Regions from separate parts of the Citrobacter telavivensis genome, predicted to be linked through region 1. Evidence: predicted binding sites of a transcription regulator. Region 1 holds the regulator's gene; each other region holds the start of a gene.
The links. Region 1 encodes sigma-54, which starts transcription at its own class of promoters, with help from an activator protein. Its sites were predicted from a motif close to GTTGGCACANNTTTCGCTNT; they were not measured.
Positions count from the first base shown of each region.

Region 1 (3,123 bases):
GTGTTGCGATCGGCATCAAGAAACAGCAGCTGCGGCGAGAACGCCTCGGGCAGGTTGTTCATTGCTTGCTCAAAAATTTCTGGCGACTCTGGCATATTGCGTACGTCAATGCTGACCGCTGCCGAAATCTGGCGTTCGGCAAGCGTACGAGCCAGATCGGGTAACAGCACCACGGGGAGGTTATCCACGCAGTAAAAGCCCATATCTTCCAGCGCGCGCAGGGCAACAGATTTACCTGACCCTGAACGACCGCTGACGATCATCAGTACCATGTACTGTTTCTCCTCACCACGGCAAAAGGGGAGTTACGCTTCATCCTGACCACCTTCGGTGTCAGTGATGATTTGATACAACTCTTCATCACTTTGTGCGGCGCGCAGCCGACGGCAGATGGTTTTATCCGCCAGACGCTTAGCCACCAGTGATAACGTATGCAGATGCGTTTTGGTTTGATCCGCAGGCACCAGCAGAGCAAAAAGCAGATCAACGGGTTGGTTATCAATCGCGTCGAAGGCGATTGGCGTTTCCAGTTGCACAAACACGCCGACGGCGCGCAGGGTATCTTCTTCCAGCTTACCGTGCGGGATGGCGATCCCATTGCCGATGCCGGTACTGCCCATTTTTTCGCGCGTCAGGATCGCTTCAAAAACGACCTGCGGCGGTAAACTGAGCTGTTTTGCCGCCAGTTCACTGATGATTTCCAGCGCGCGTTTTTTGCTCTGGCAGTGAACGGCACTGCGCGTACATTCCTGGTTAAGTACACTGCTCAGTTGTAGAGACGTATCGTTATTTATCATAATTTCACCTAAGAACCTGCCCCACAACGGCGGGACAAGTTCGGAGCGCTAACTGTACAAATGGCCTGTTGTTCTGCACAACAGGCCGTCCTGCACCCGCTAACTGCCCGGACAATTAGTGTTGTTTCAATTTATCTTTGTGTTTAGTGAGCTGTCTTGCCAGCTTATCAATCAGGCCATCAATGGCCGCGTACATATCCTGACCTTCCGCGCTGGCGTGAATTTCGCCACCGTTTACATGCAGTGTTGCATCCGAGATGTGGGTGACTTTCTCCACTTTCAACACAATATAGACCTGATTGATCCTGTCGAAATACTGTTCGAGTTTGGCGAACTTGGTATTCACAAAGTCACGCAGGGCTTCTGTGATCTCGACGTTGTTTCCAGTGATGTTGAGCTGCATAGTGTCTTCCTTATCGGTTGGGTCAAACCAGTTGTTTGCGCTGGTTTGACGGCGGAATGGATAAAGACTCTCGGTACTTCGCAACGGTGCGGCGCGCCACCATGATACCTTGTTCCGACAATATCGATGTTAGCTTGCTGTCGCTCAGGGGCTTCGCGGGGTTTTCCGCCGCAATCAACTTCTTCACCAGTGCGCGGATCGCCGTGGAGGAAGCTTCGCCACCCCCCTCGGTATTCACATGGCTGGAGAAAAAATACTTCAGTTCAAAAATGCCGCGTGGACTGTGCAGATACTTCTGCGTGGTCACACGAGAAATGGTCGACTCGTGCATCTCAACGGCCTGGGCGATATCCGCCAGCACCATCGGTTTCATAAACTCTTCGCCTTGCTCAAAGAAGGCTTGCTGCTGTTCAACGATACAGCGACTGACGCGCAGCAGGGTATCGTTGCGGCTCTCCAGACTCTTAATCAACCACTTTGCGTCCTGCAAATTGCTGCGGATGTACTGGCTGTCGGCGTCATTGCGTCCACCGCTGCACATTGCGGCGTAGTGCTGATTAATCTGTAGGCGGGGAACGCTGTCGCCGTTGAGCTCGACCGTCCAGTGACCGTTATGCTTACGCACCAGTACATCCGGGATCACGTATTCTGGCTCACCGGTCTGGATCGACTGACCGGGGCGGGGATCGAGCGACTGAATCAGATTGACCGCCTCTTTGAGCACCTCTTCTTTGAGGCGCGTGACGCGCATCAGGGTGCGGAAGTCGTGGTTCGCCAGCAGATCGAGATGATCGCTGATGATCTGCCGGGCTTCTTCAAGGAAAGGCGTCGCTTTGTCGAACTGTGAGAGCTGGATCAGCAGACAATCGCGCAGATCTTTTGCCGCCACGCCAACAGGATCAAACCGCTGAATACGTTTGAGAACGGCTTCAACCTCGTCAAGACCCACCTCTTCATTGCCCATGCTTTCGAGGATATCGTCCAGCGAAACGGTGAGATAGCCAGTGTCGTCAACGGCATCAACAATCGAGGTGGCGATCGCGCGGTCGGTATCGGAGAACGGGGTTAGTTCTACCTGCCACATCAGATAATCCTGTAGGGTCTGTGTGGTTTCTCCCTGGTAAACGGGCAGTTCGTCGTCGATGTAGTCACCGCTGGTGCCCGATGGCGTCCCGGCGGTGTAGATTTCATCCCAGCTGGCGTCGAGCGGTAACTCTTCCGGCATCTCTTTTTGTTCGAGGGCGTCGGCGGTATCCAGCGATTCACTGTCCTGAGTTTCGCGGGTATCAACTTCGTCGTGAAGATCGGTTTGCTCCAGCAGCGGATTACTTTCCAGCGCCTGCTGGAGTTCCTGCTGCAGTTCCAGCGTGGACAACTGCAACAGACGAATCGCCTGTTGTAGTTGCGGCGTCATCGCCAGTTGTTGGCTCAGCCTGAGTTGCAAACCTTGCTTCATGTTCAGAGTCGTCTTCTCCCGCTATGACGTCACAAACTTCTACCCTATCAGAGTCTGAAGTCTTCCCCAAGGTATACGCGCTTAACGTGTTCGTCCTGCAGGATTTCTGTCGGCGTACCGTGCGCAATCAGGTGTCCCTGGCTCACGATATAGGCTCGCTCACACACGGCCAGCGTTTCACGGACGTTATGGTCGGTAATCAACACGCCGAGGCCGCTGTCACGCAGATGCTCAATAATGCGTTTGATATCGATAACGGAGATGGGGTCAACGCCAGCAAACGGTTCATCCAGCAGGATAAATTTTGGATTGGCGGCCAGCGCGCGGGCGATTTCCACACGGCGACGTTCCCCCCCGGAGAGCGACTGACCCATGTTGTCGCGCAGATGCTCAATGTGAAACTCTTCCATCAACTCGTTCGCACGGTCTTCACGCTGTTCGCTAGAGAGATCGTCACGAATTTGCAG
Region 1 covers NZ_JBGUBF010000008.1:75,206-78,328, forward strand. The annotation lists gene rapZ (RNase adapter RapZ) at 1-272, opposite strand, end outside; gene ptsN (PTS IIA-like nitrogen regulatory protein PtsN) at 306-797, opposite strand; gene hpf (ribosome hibernation promoting factor) at 913-1,200, opposite strand; gene rpoN (RNA polymerase factor sigma-54) at 1,223-2,656, opposite strand; gene lptB (LPS export ABC transporter ATP-binding protein) at 2,704-3,123, opposite strand, start outside.

Region 2 (3,123 bases), on a different contig from region 1:
GTAACAGCGATCCCTGTTTCCCCGGCACGCGCATGGCGTCGCCAAAGGTACAGAAAATCACCTCCGGATGGCTGGCAATTTCCACGCAACTGTCGATACGCCCCATTGGCAACACGCAGACCGGACAGCCCGGGCCGTGGATGAACTCCACGTTTTCGGGGAGCAACTGGTCGAGGCCGAATTTAAAGATGGCGTGCGTATGACCGCCACAAACTTCCATAATGCGCAGCGGACGTTCGGCGGTGTACGGCAGATGCGCGGCACGTTCACGCAGGTGCTCAATCAGTTGCATCACCTGTTCCGGCGCGCGGTATTCATCAACAAAACGCATTATTTCCCCTCGCCATACAGCAGAGCGCCGACGTCAGGCTCAACATCAAACATGTTCTGGAACGCATCGAGCGTGTCGCGCGCTTCGGCTTCGTTAATCACGCTCATGGCAAAACCGACGTGGACCAGTACCCACTGGTTTAGACGGGGTTCACCGTGCTCATCGCAACTGCCGACCAGCGTCAGATCGACGTCGCGCTGAATACCGCAAACGTCGACTTTCGCCAGGTTACCTTCAATGGTGCGGATTTGGCCGGGAACGCCTATGCACATCGCTGTGCCTCCAGCCAGTTCAGCCACAGATCCATCCCTTCGCCGCTGGTGGCGGAAATCAGGATGATCTCGATGTCCGGGTTGACTTCCCGGGCGCTGGCAATGCACTTCTCAACGTCGAAATTCAGGTACGGCAGCAGGTCGACTTTGTTGAGCAGCATCAGCGAGGCGGCAGCGAACATATGCGGGTATTTCAGCGGCTTGTCTTCGCCTTCAGTGACAGAAAGCACTGCCACTTTATGGCGTTCGCCGAGATCAAAGCTCGCCGGGCAGACGAGATTGCCGACGTTTTCGATAAACAGAATACCGTGGTCTGCCAGCGGCAGACGTGGCGCGGCATCGGCAATCATCTGCGCGTCAAGGTGACAGCCTTTGCCGGTGTTGACCTGAATGGCTGGCGTGCCGGTGGCACGAATGCGCGCCGCATCGTTGACCGTCTGCTGGTCGCCTTCAATAACGGCACACGGCACGCTGTCTTTCAGCTTCATCAACGTTTCGGTGAGCAGGGTCGTTTTACCGGAGCCTGGACTGGAGACGAGGTTGAGCACCAACTGCTGGCGCGCGGCGAAGCGGGCGCGGTTGCGCTCAGCCAGCCGGTTGTTCTTATCCAGCACGTCGATTTCCACTTCCAGCATACGACGCTGGCTCATACCTGGCGCGTGGGTTCCGGCTTCACCGTGACCGTAGTGCAGATCGCCTTCTTCAGTCTGGCTCGGGGTGAATTCGGACGTTTTGATGCCAGTAATATTCAGTGCCGGGCGAGCTGCCGGGGCAAAAGGCGCGCTGCGAAACGCGGAATGAGGGTTATGCTCATCACCCTCTATATAAAGGTTGCCTTCAGCGCAACCACATGTTGTACACATCGCTCACTCCTGATCTATTTCTATTCGTCGAATCTGTAATCCGTCATCAGCCACGATCTGCAGCGTGTCGCTATTGCATTGCGGACAACGGCGTACGCGCTGGGTGAGTAAGGTGACGTATTGCTGACAGGATTCACACCAGCATTCGGCTTCTTGTTCCTCGAGGTGCAGTTTACAACCTTCCGCAACGGTGCCACGGCATACCAGATCAAAACAAAAGGAGAGAGCGCTGGTTTCTACGCAAGAAAATGCGCCAATTTTGAGCCAGACCCCAGTTATCCGTTTTGCGCCGTGCGCGACGGCCTGTTGTTCGATCAATTCCAGCGCCCGCTGGCAAAGGGTAATTTCGTGCATGTCACCTCCCGATGTTATGGGCAGGGTTAAGCAATAACTATGCCAGCCTGAAAATTGCGTGCGTTAGCCGATGACGATGATGACGAAATGACATGTCATCTGGACGTCGACATCCGTCATTTATTTTTAAATTCATGAAAAAACAATTAGTTAAAAACTGGCATGGAAAATGCTTATGGCAGGCTATCTCTGTTAAACGGGTAACCTGACATGACTATTTGGGAAATAAGCGAAAAAGCCGATTACATCGCGCAGCGGCATCGTCGCCTACAGGACCAGTGGCATATTTACTGTAACTCGCTGGTTCAGGGGATCACCCTGTCGAAAGCGCGTCTGCATCATGCGATGAGCTGCGCGCCGGATAAAGATCTCTGCTTCGTGCTGTTCGAACACTTTCGTATCACCGTCACGATGGCGGATGGCTTCAACAGCCACACCATCGAGTATTACGTCGAAACAAAAGATGGCGAAGATAAACAACGGATTGCACAGGCGCAATTGAGCATTGACGGCAAAGTGGACGAGCGGGTCAGCAACCGTGACCGCGAGCAGGTGCTGGAACACTATCTCGATAAAATCTCCAGCGTCTATGACCGACTGTATACCGCCGTTGAGAGCGGATCGCCGATCAATCTGAGCCAACTGGTGGCGGGACAAAACCCGGCGGCCTGAACGCGGCGTTTTGCGTTGTGACGTCGTGTCATCGGTTGTCACGACGATTTGAGGGACAGACGTGTCGATAAGTGTCGATACTGACATTTCATCGGCATGTTTTCGTCAAAAATGACTATCACCTGAGGAATGCCTGGTGAATCGTTTTGTAATTGCTGACTCCACGCTCTGTATCGGCTGCCACACCTGTGAGGCCGCCTGTTCAGAGACGCATCGCCAGCACGGCTTGCAGTCTATGCCGCGCCTGAAAGTGATGCTGAATGAAAAAGAATCTGCGCCGCAGCTTTGCCACCACTGTGAAGATGCCCCCTGCGCCACCGTATGTCCGGTCAACGCCATTAACCGGGTGGATGGCGCTGTGCAGCTCAATGAAAGCTTGTGCGTGAGCTGCAAACTGTGCGGCATCGCCTGTCCGTTTGGCGCGATCGAATTTTCCGGCAGCCGTCCGCTGCATATCCCGGCCAATGCCAATACCCCGAAAGCCCCGCCTGCGCCGCCGGCACCGGCTCGCGTCAGCACACTGCTGGACTGGGTTCCGGGCGTGCGCGCCATTGCGGTGAAATGCGACCTGTGCAGCTTTGATGAACAAGGCCCGGCCTGCGTGCGGATGTGTCCAACCAAAGCCCTGCAT
Region 2 covers NZ_JBGUBF010000002.1:649,892-653,014, forward strand. The annotation lists gene hypD (hydrogenase formation protein HypD) at 1-331, opposite strand, end outside; gene ACERJC_RS14125 (HypC/HybG/HupF family hydrogenase formation chaperone) at 331-603, opposite strand; gene hypB (hydrogenase nickel incorporation protein HypB) at 594-1,466, opposite strand; gene hypA (hydrogenase maturation nickel metallochaperone HypA) at 1,470-1,820, opposite strand; gene hycA (formate hydrogenlyase regulator HycA) at 2,031-2,492, shown strand; gene hycB (formate hydrogenlyase subunit HycB) at 2,629-3,123, shown strand, end outside.
Region 2: a site for sigma-54 is predicted at 1,848-1,867, ahead of hypA (hydrogenase maturation nickel metallochaperone HypA). Genes of this name have one in related genera too.

Region 3 (3,123 bases), on a different contig from region 1:
GCGCTTCCACATTCTGCGGATCGCAGATGGTGTCAGAGATGTTCAGCTCGCCCAGACCGGTGATCGCGATGATGTCACCTGCTTCAGCTTCGGTGGATTCAATACGCTCCAGACCCAGGTGAGTCAGGACTTTACCGACTTTACCGTTACGGGTTTTGCCTTCGCTATCCACGATAGTGATCTGCTGGTTCGGCTTCACTTTACCGCGTTTGATGCGGCCGATGCCGATAACGCCAACGTAGTTGTTGTAGTCCAGCTGAGAGATCTGCATCTGGAACGGACCATCAAGGTCAACGTCCGGCGCAGGTACGTGGTCGACAATCGCCTGATACAGCGGGGTCATGTCTTCCGCCATATCTTCGTGATCCAGACCGGCAATACCGTTCAGCGCGGAAGCGTAGATGATCGGGAAGTCCAGCTGTTCGTCGGTCGCGTCGAGGTTCACGAACAGGTCAAATACCTGATCGACAACCCAGTCCGGACGCGCGCCAGGACGGTCAACTTTGTTGATAACCACGATTGGCTTCAGGCCATGCGCAAAGGCTTTTTTGGTCACGAAGCGCGTCTGCGGCATCGGGCCGTCAAATGCGTCAACCACCAGCAGCACTGAGTCAACCATGGACATGACACGCTCAACTTCACCACCGAAGTCTGCGTGCCCAGGGGTATCAACGATGTTGATACGGTAATCATTCCATTTGATAGCGGTGTTTTTCGCGAGGATGGTAATCCCACGCTCTTTCTCCAAATCGTTGGAGTCCATCACACGCTCTTGAGTTTCGGCACGAGAGTCGAACGTACCGGATTGCTGCAGCAGCTTATCAACCAGGGTAGTTTTACCATGGTCAACGTGCGCGATGATGGCGATGTTACGCAAATTTTCGATCACAACTTTGCCTCAGGCATTAGAAATAGCGCGTTATTGTACACGGATTAATCGCACTACAAAACAGGATCACAAACATCCTCCGCAAACAAGTATTGCAGAGATTCTTTGTGATCGCTTTCACGGAGCGTTAAAAGGGTTATACACGGTTCATTGCACCAATATGGTGCTCAATGTTCACATTAAAGCACTATACTGGTGCAACATACACAACATGGTGCAACCCTTTTGCACGATGGTGCGCATGATAACGCCTTTTAGGGGCAATTTAAAAGTTGGCACAGATTTCGCTTTATCTTTTTTACGGCGACACGGCCAATGAATAAAGAATTGAACACCTCGTTACCACGACGACTATGACCAATCTGGAGAGTTAAGTATGTCCGCTGAACACGTTTTGACGATGCTGAATGAGCACGAAGTGAAGTTTGTTGATTTGCGCTTCACTGATACCAAAGGTAAAGAACAGCACGTCACGATTCCTGCTCATCAGGTAAATGCCGAATTCTTCGAAGAAGGCAAAATGTTTGACGGCTCTTCGATTGGTGGCTGGAAAGGCATCAACGAATCCGACATGGTGCTGATGCCGGATGCATCTACCGCGGTTATCGACCCGTTCTTCGCGGATTCTACGCTGATCATCCGTTGTGATATCCTGGAACCCGGCACCCTGCAGGGCTATGACCGCGACCCGCGTTCTATCGCCAAGCGTGCTGAAGAGTACCTGCGCTCCACGGGTATCGCGGATACCGTTCTGTTTGGGCCAGAACCTGAATTCTTCCTGTTTGATGACGTCCGTTTCGGCGCGTCAATCTCCGGTTCTCACGTGGCCATCGATGACATCGAAGGCGCATGGAACTCCTCCACCCAGTACGAAGGTGGTAACAAAGGTCACCGTCCGGCGGTGAAAGGCGGCTACTTCCCGGTTCCACCCGTTGACTCCGCTCAGGACATCCGTTCTGAAATGTGTCTGGTAATGGAGCAGATGGGCCTGGTTGTTGAAGCTCACCACCATGAAGTAGCAACCGCAGGTCAGAACGAAGTGGCGACCCGCTTCAACACCATGACCAAAAAAGCGGACGAAATTCAGATCTACAAATACGTAGTGCACAACGTCGCTCACCGCTTCGGCAAAACCGCGACCTTCATGCCGAAACCCATGTTTGGCGATAACGGTTCCGGCATGCACTGCCACATGTCTCTGTCCAAAAACGGCACCAACCTGTTCTCTGGCGACAAATATGCGGGCCTGTCTGAGCAAGCGCTGTACTACATTGGCGGCGTAATCAAACACGCTAAAGCGATCAACGCCCTGGCGAACCCGACCACCAACTCTTACAAGCGTCTGGTCCCGGGTTACGAAGCACCGGTCATGCTGGCTTACTCTGCCCGTAACCGTTCTGCTTCTATCCGTATTCCGGTGGTGGCTTCTCCGAAAGCACGTCGTATCGAAGTCCGTTTCCCGGATCCCGCAGCGAACCCGTACCTGTGCTTTGCTGCCCTGCTGATGGCGGGTCTTGACGGTATTAAGAACAAGATCCACCCGGGCGAAGCAATGGACAAAAACTTGTACGACCTGCCGCCGGAAGAAGCGAAAGAGATCCCACAGGTTGCTGGCTCTCTGGAAGAAGCACTGAACGAGCTGAATCTGGACCGCGAATTCCTGAAAGCGGGTGGCGTGTTTACTGATGAAGCCATCGATGCTTACATCGCGCTGCGCATTGAAGAAAATGACCGCGTACGCATGACGCCGCACCCGGTAGAGTTTGAGTTGTACTACAGCGTTTAATGATAATTAGTTGTAATTCCCGTAGATTTCTTATTGCAGCAAGGCGGCAATCGAAGGAATCCCGATGAGCTTAGTCCACTAAGTGATTCGGGTGACTGAGAGCAGCCAACACCGCTGCGGTAAGAAAGATACGGAGAATTTTAGTTGCCGTGGAAACTTTTAGCCCATCACACGATGGGCTTTTTTCACCGTCAACAATCTGATCCTTCGCGCTTTTTCTACATAAAAAGCTATAATGCACTAAATTGGTGCACACTATTCAGGAGACTGCTATATGGCAACAGGCACGCTGCCCGATGCTGGGCAGATCCTCAATTCTTTAATCAACAGCATCTTACTGGTCGACGATGAGCTTGCAGTGCATTACGCCAACCCGGCCGCGCAGCAGTTACTCGCTCAAAGCTCCCGCAAACTGTTTGGTACGCCGCTTCCTGAACTCCTGAGCTAT
Region 3 covers NZ_JBGUBF010000007.1:146,632-149,754, forward strand. The annotation lists gene typA (ribosome-dependent GTPase TypA) at 1-889, opposite strand, end outside; gene glnA (glutamate--ammonia ligase) at 1,266-2,675, shown strand; gene glnL (nitrogen regulation protein NR(II)) at 2,950-3,123, shown strand, end outside.
Region 3: a site for sigma-54 is predicted at 1,161-1,180, ahead of glnA (glutamate--ammonia ligase). Genes of this name have one in related genera too.

Region 4 (3,123 bases), on a different contig from region 1:
AGGGTTAACGGGACATCCGCGTCCTGCTTGCGAATGTTTTTAACTAACTGGCGGGCGGCGAAGCCCGAACCAATGATGACGATTCCCCGGCTCATTTTGCCTCCGTTGCCAGCACGTCGAAGACGTCTTTGCCTAATGAACATTCCGGGCACAGGAAGTTGTCTGGTACGTCGCTCCACGGCGTACCCGGCGCAACGTCCTGCAACGGTTCACCTTTTGCCGGATCGTAAATCCACTGGCACACGCTGCACTGCATGCACGGACCGAGGTCGGCTGCCGCTGCGGCGGCGCAGGCGCACGCTTCGTCTTTCGCCGTCGCTTTCACTGTCACTTCCGGCAGCGGCGCGAGCGCCCACTGACGCGCGATGTCGCGACCGTGCTGACGGCACAGATCCAGCGCATCCAGATCCGGGCGCCATTTAGCCTTCAGGCTCAGGGACATTTCAAAACCGGCATCCTGTAAACGGGTGGATAAGCGGTCAACCGCACCGCCGCTCCAGCCGTGGGAGCCAAAGGCGCTGGCGCGTTTGTTACGAAAACGCAGTCCGGTCATCTCTTCCACCAGACCGGCGATTTTCGGCATCATCACGTTGTTCATCGTGGAGGTGCCGACCAGCACGCCTTTCGAGCGGAAGACGTTGGTCAGGATTTCATTTTTATCGCTGCGGGCGACATTAAAAATTTTCACCGCCACGCTCGGGTCGACTTCGTTAATCCCCTGGGCAATCGCATCCGCCATCATGCGGGTGTTATTGGACATGGTGTCGTAGAAAATCGTGATCCTGTCTTCCTGATAGTCCGCCGCCCATTTCAGATATAACTCAACAATCTGGGTGGGATTATCGCGCCAGACCACACCGTGAGAGGTGGCAATCATATCCACCGGCAGGTTGAAGCCGAGGATTTCGCTAATTTTTGGCGTCACCAGTCGGCTGAACGGGGTCAGGATGTTGGCGTAATAGCGCTGGCACTGCTCGAACAGTTCGGTTTGATCCACTTCATCGTTAAACAGACGTTCGTCACAGTAGTGCTGACCGAAAGCGTCGTTACTGAACAGGACGGCATCGCCGGTCATGTAGGTCATCATGCTGTCCGGCCAGTGCAGCATCGGGGTTTCCACGAAGATCAGCTGCTTGCCGTTGCCGATATCCAGCGTATCGCCGGTTTTCACGACGTTAAAGTTCCACTCCGGATGGTGGTGGTGGCCGGTAATCGAGTCAATGGCGTTGGCGGTGCAGTAGATGGGCGTATCCGGGATCTGCATCATCAGTTCGGTCAGCGCCCCGGCGTGATCTTCTTCCGCATGGTTGATAATGATGTAATCGATATCTGCGAGGTCAATTTCATTACGCAGGTTCTGCACAAATTCGCGGCTGAATTTATGATCGACGGTATCGATCAGAACATTTTTTTCTTCACGGATGAGATAGCTGTTGTAGCTGCTGCCGCGCAGCGTTTTGTATTCAGTTCCGTGGAAATCACGCACTTCCCAGTCACGTTGGCCAACCCAATGAATGTTATTTTTAACCAGAATAGACATAGCAACCTCAATTAATTCAGCGTTGTTCAAAGTAAGTTGCTTTGCATATTGCAGGCCACGTGCCAACTTTTTAATTTGTTGATTTACAATAAAATGTTGTTTCTATACTCATTAAATGGTAGTCAAAAAGACTATCCATGACACAGTCAATATGACACCATGAATTGTCAAAATGACAGTGAGGACACCATGAGTTTTTCCGTTGATGTGCTGGCGGGTATCGCCATTGAATTACAGCGCGGAGTGGGTCATCAGGATCGGTTTCAACGTCTGATTACCACGCTGCGTCAGGTACTGGAATGCGACGCCTCAGCGCTACTGCGCTATGAGGCGCGCCAGTTTATCCCGCTGGCGATTGACGGTCTTGCTCGCGATGTGCTCGGCAGGCGTTTTACGCTGGAAGGGCATCCCCGACTGGAGGCCATCGCCCGCGCCGGCGACGTGGTGCGCTTTCCAGCGGACAGTTCCCTGCCCGATCCGTATGACGGGCTGATCCCGGGGCAGGAGAGCCTGAAAGTGCACGCCTGCATTGGGCTGCCGCTTTTTGCCGGGCAGAACCTGATTGGTGCGCTGACGCTCGACGGTATGGCGCCAGACCAGTTTGATGTTTTCAGTGATGAAGAGTTACGGCTGATCGCCGCGCTGGCCGCCGGTGCGCTCAACAATGCGCTGCTGATTGAACAACTGGAACGCCAGAATATGCTGCCAGGTTCGGGTATCGATTTCGAACAGGTAAAAGAGACGCAGCTGATTGGCCTCTCGCCGAACATGATGCAGTTGAAAAAAGAGATCGAGATTGTGGCAGGCTCCGATCTCAATGTGTTAATCAGCGGCGAAACCGGCACCGGGAAAGAGCTGGTGGCGAAGGCGATTCACGAAGGTTCACCTCGTGCGGTCAATCCGCTGGTCTATCTGAACTGTGCCGCACTGCCGGAAAGTGTGGCGGAGAGTGAACTGTTTGGTCATGTGAAAGGGGCGTTTACCGGGGCCATCAGCAACCGCAGTGGCAAGTTTGAAATGGCCGATAACGGCACGCTGTTTCTTGACGAAATTGGGGAGCTGTCGCTGGCGCTGCAGGCGAAACTGCTTCGCGTGTTGCAGTACGGCGATATTCAGCGTGTCGGCGACGACCGCAGTTTGCGCGTGGATGTGCGCGTGCTGGCGGCGACCAACCGCAGTCTGCGCGAAGAGGTGCTGGCGGGACGTTTTCGTGCCGATCTGTTTCATCGCCTGAGCGTGTTCCCGCTTTCCGTTCCTCCGCTACGAGAACGCGGTGAGGATGTGGTGCTGCTGGCGGGCTATTTTTGCGAGCAGTGCCGACTACGGCTGGGGCTTTCCCGCGTAGTGCTCAGTTCGGGCGCGCGCAGCCATCTGTTGAATTACGGCTGGCCGGGTAATGTGCGTGAGCTGGAACATGCCATTCATCGGGCGGTGGTGCTGGCGCGGGCGACCCGGGCCAGAGACGACATCGTACTGGAAGTGCCGCATTTCGCGTTACAGGAGGAGGCGATGACGTCGCAGCCGGAAGTGGCGGCGGATATCCCGCGCAATCACAATTTGCGTGACGCGACGGAGGCTTTCCA
Region 4 covers NZ_JBGUBF010000002.1:672,820-675,942, forward strand. The annotation lists gene norW (NADH:flavorubredoxin reductase NorW) at 1-95, opposite strand, end outside; gene norV (anaerobic nitric oxide reductase flavorubredoxin) at 92-1,540, opposite strand; gene norR (nitric oxide reductase transcriptional regulator NorR) at 1,730-3,123, shown strand, end outside.
Region 4: a site for sigma-54 is predicted at 1,588-1,607, ahead of norV (anaerobic nitric oxide reductase flavorubredoxin). Genes of this name have one in related genera too.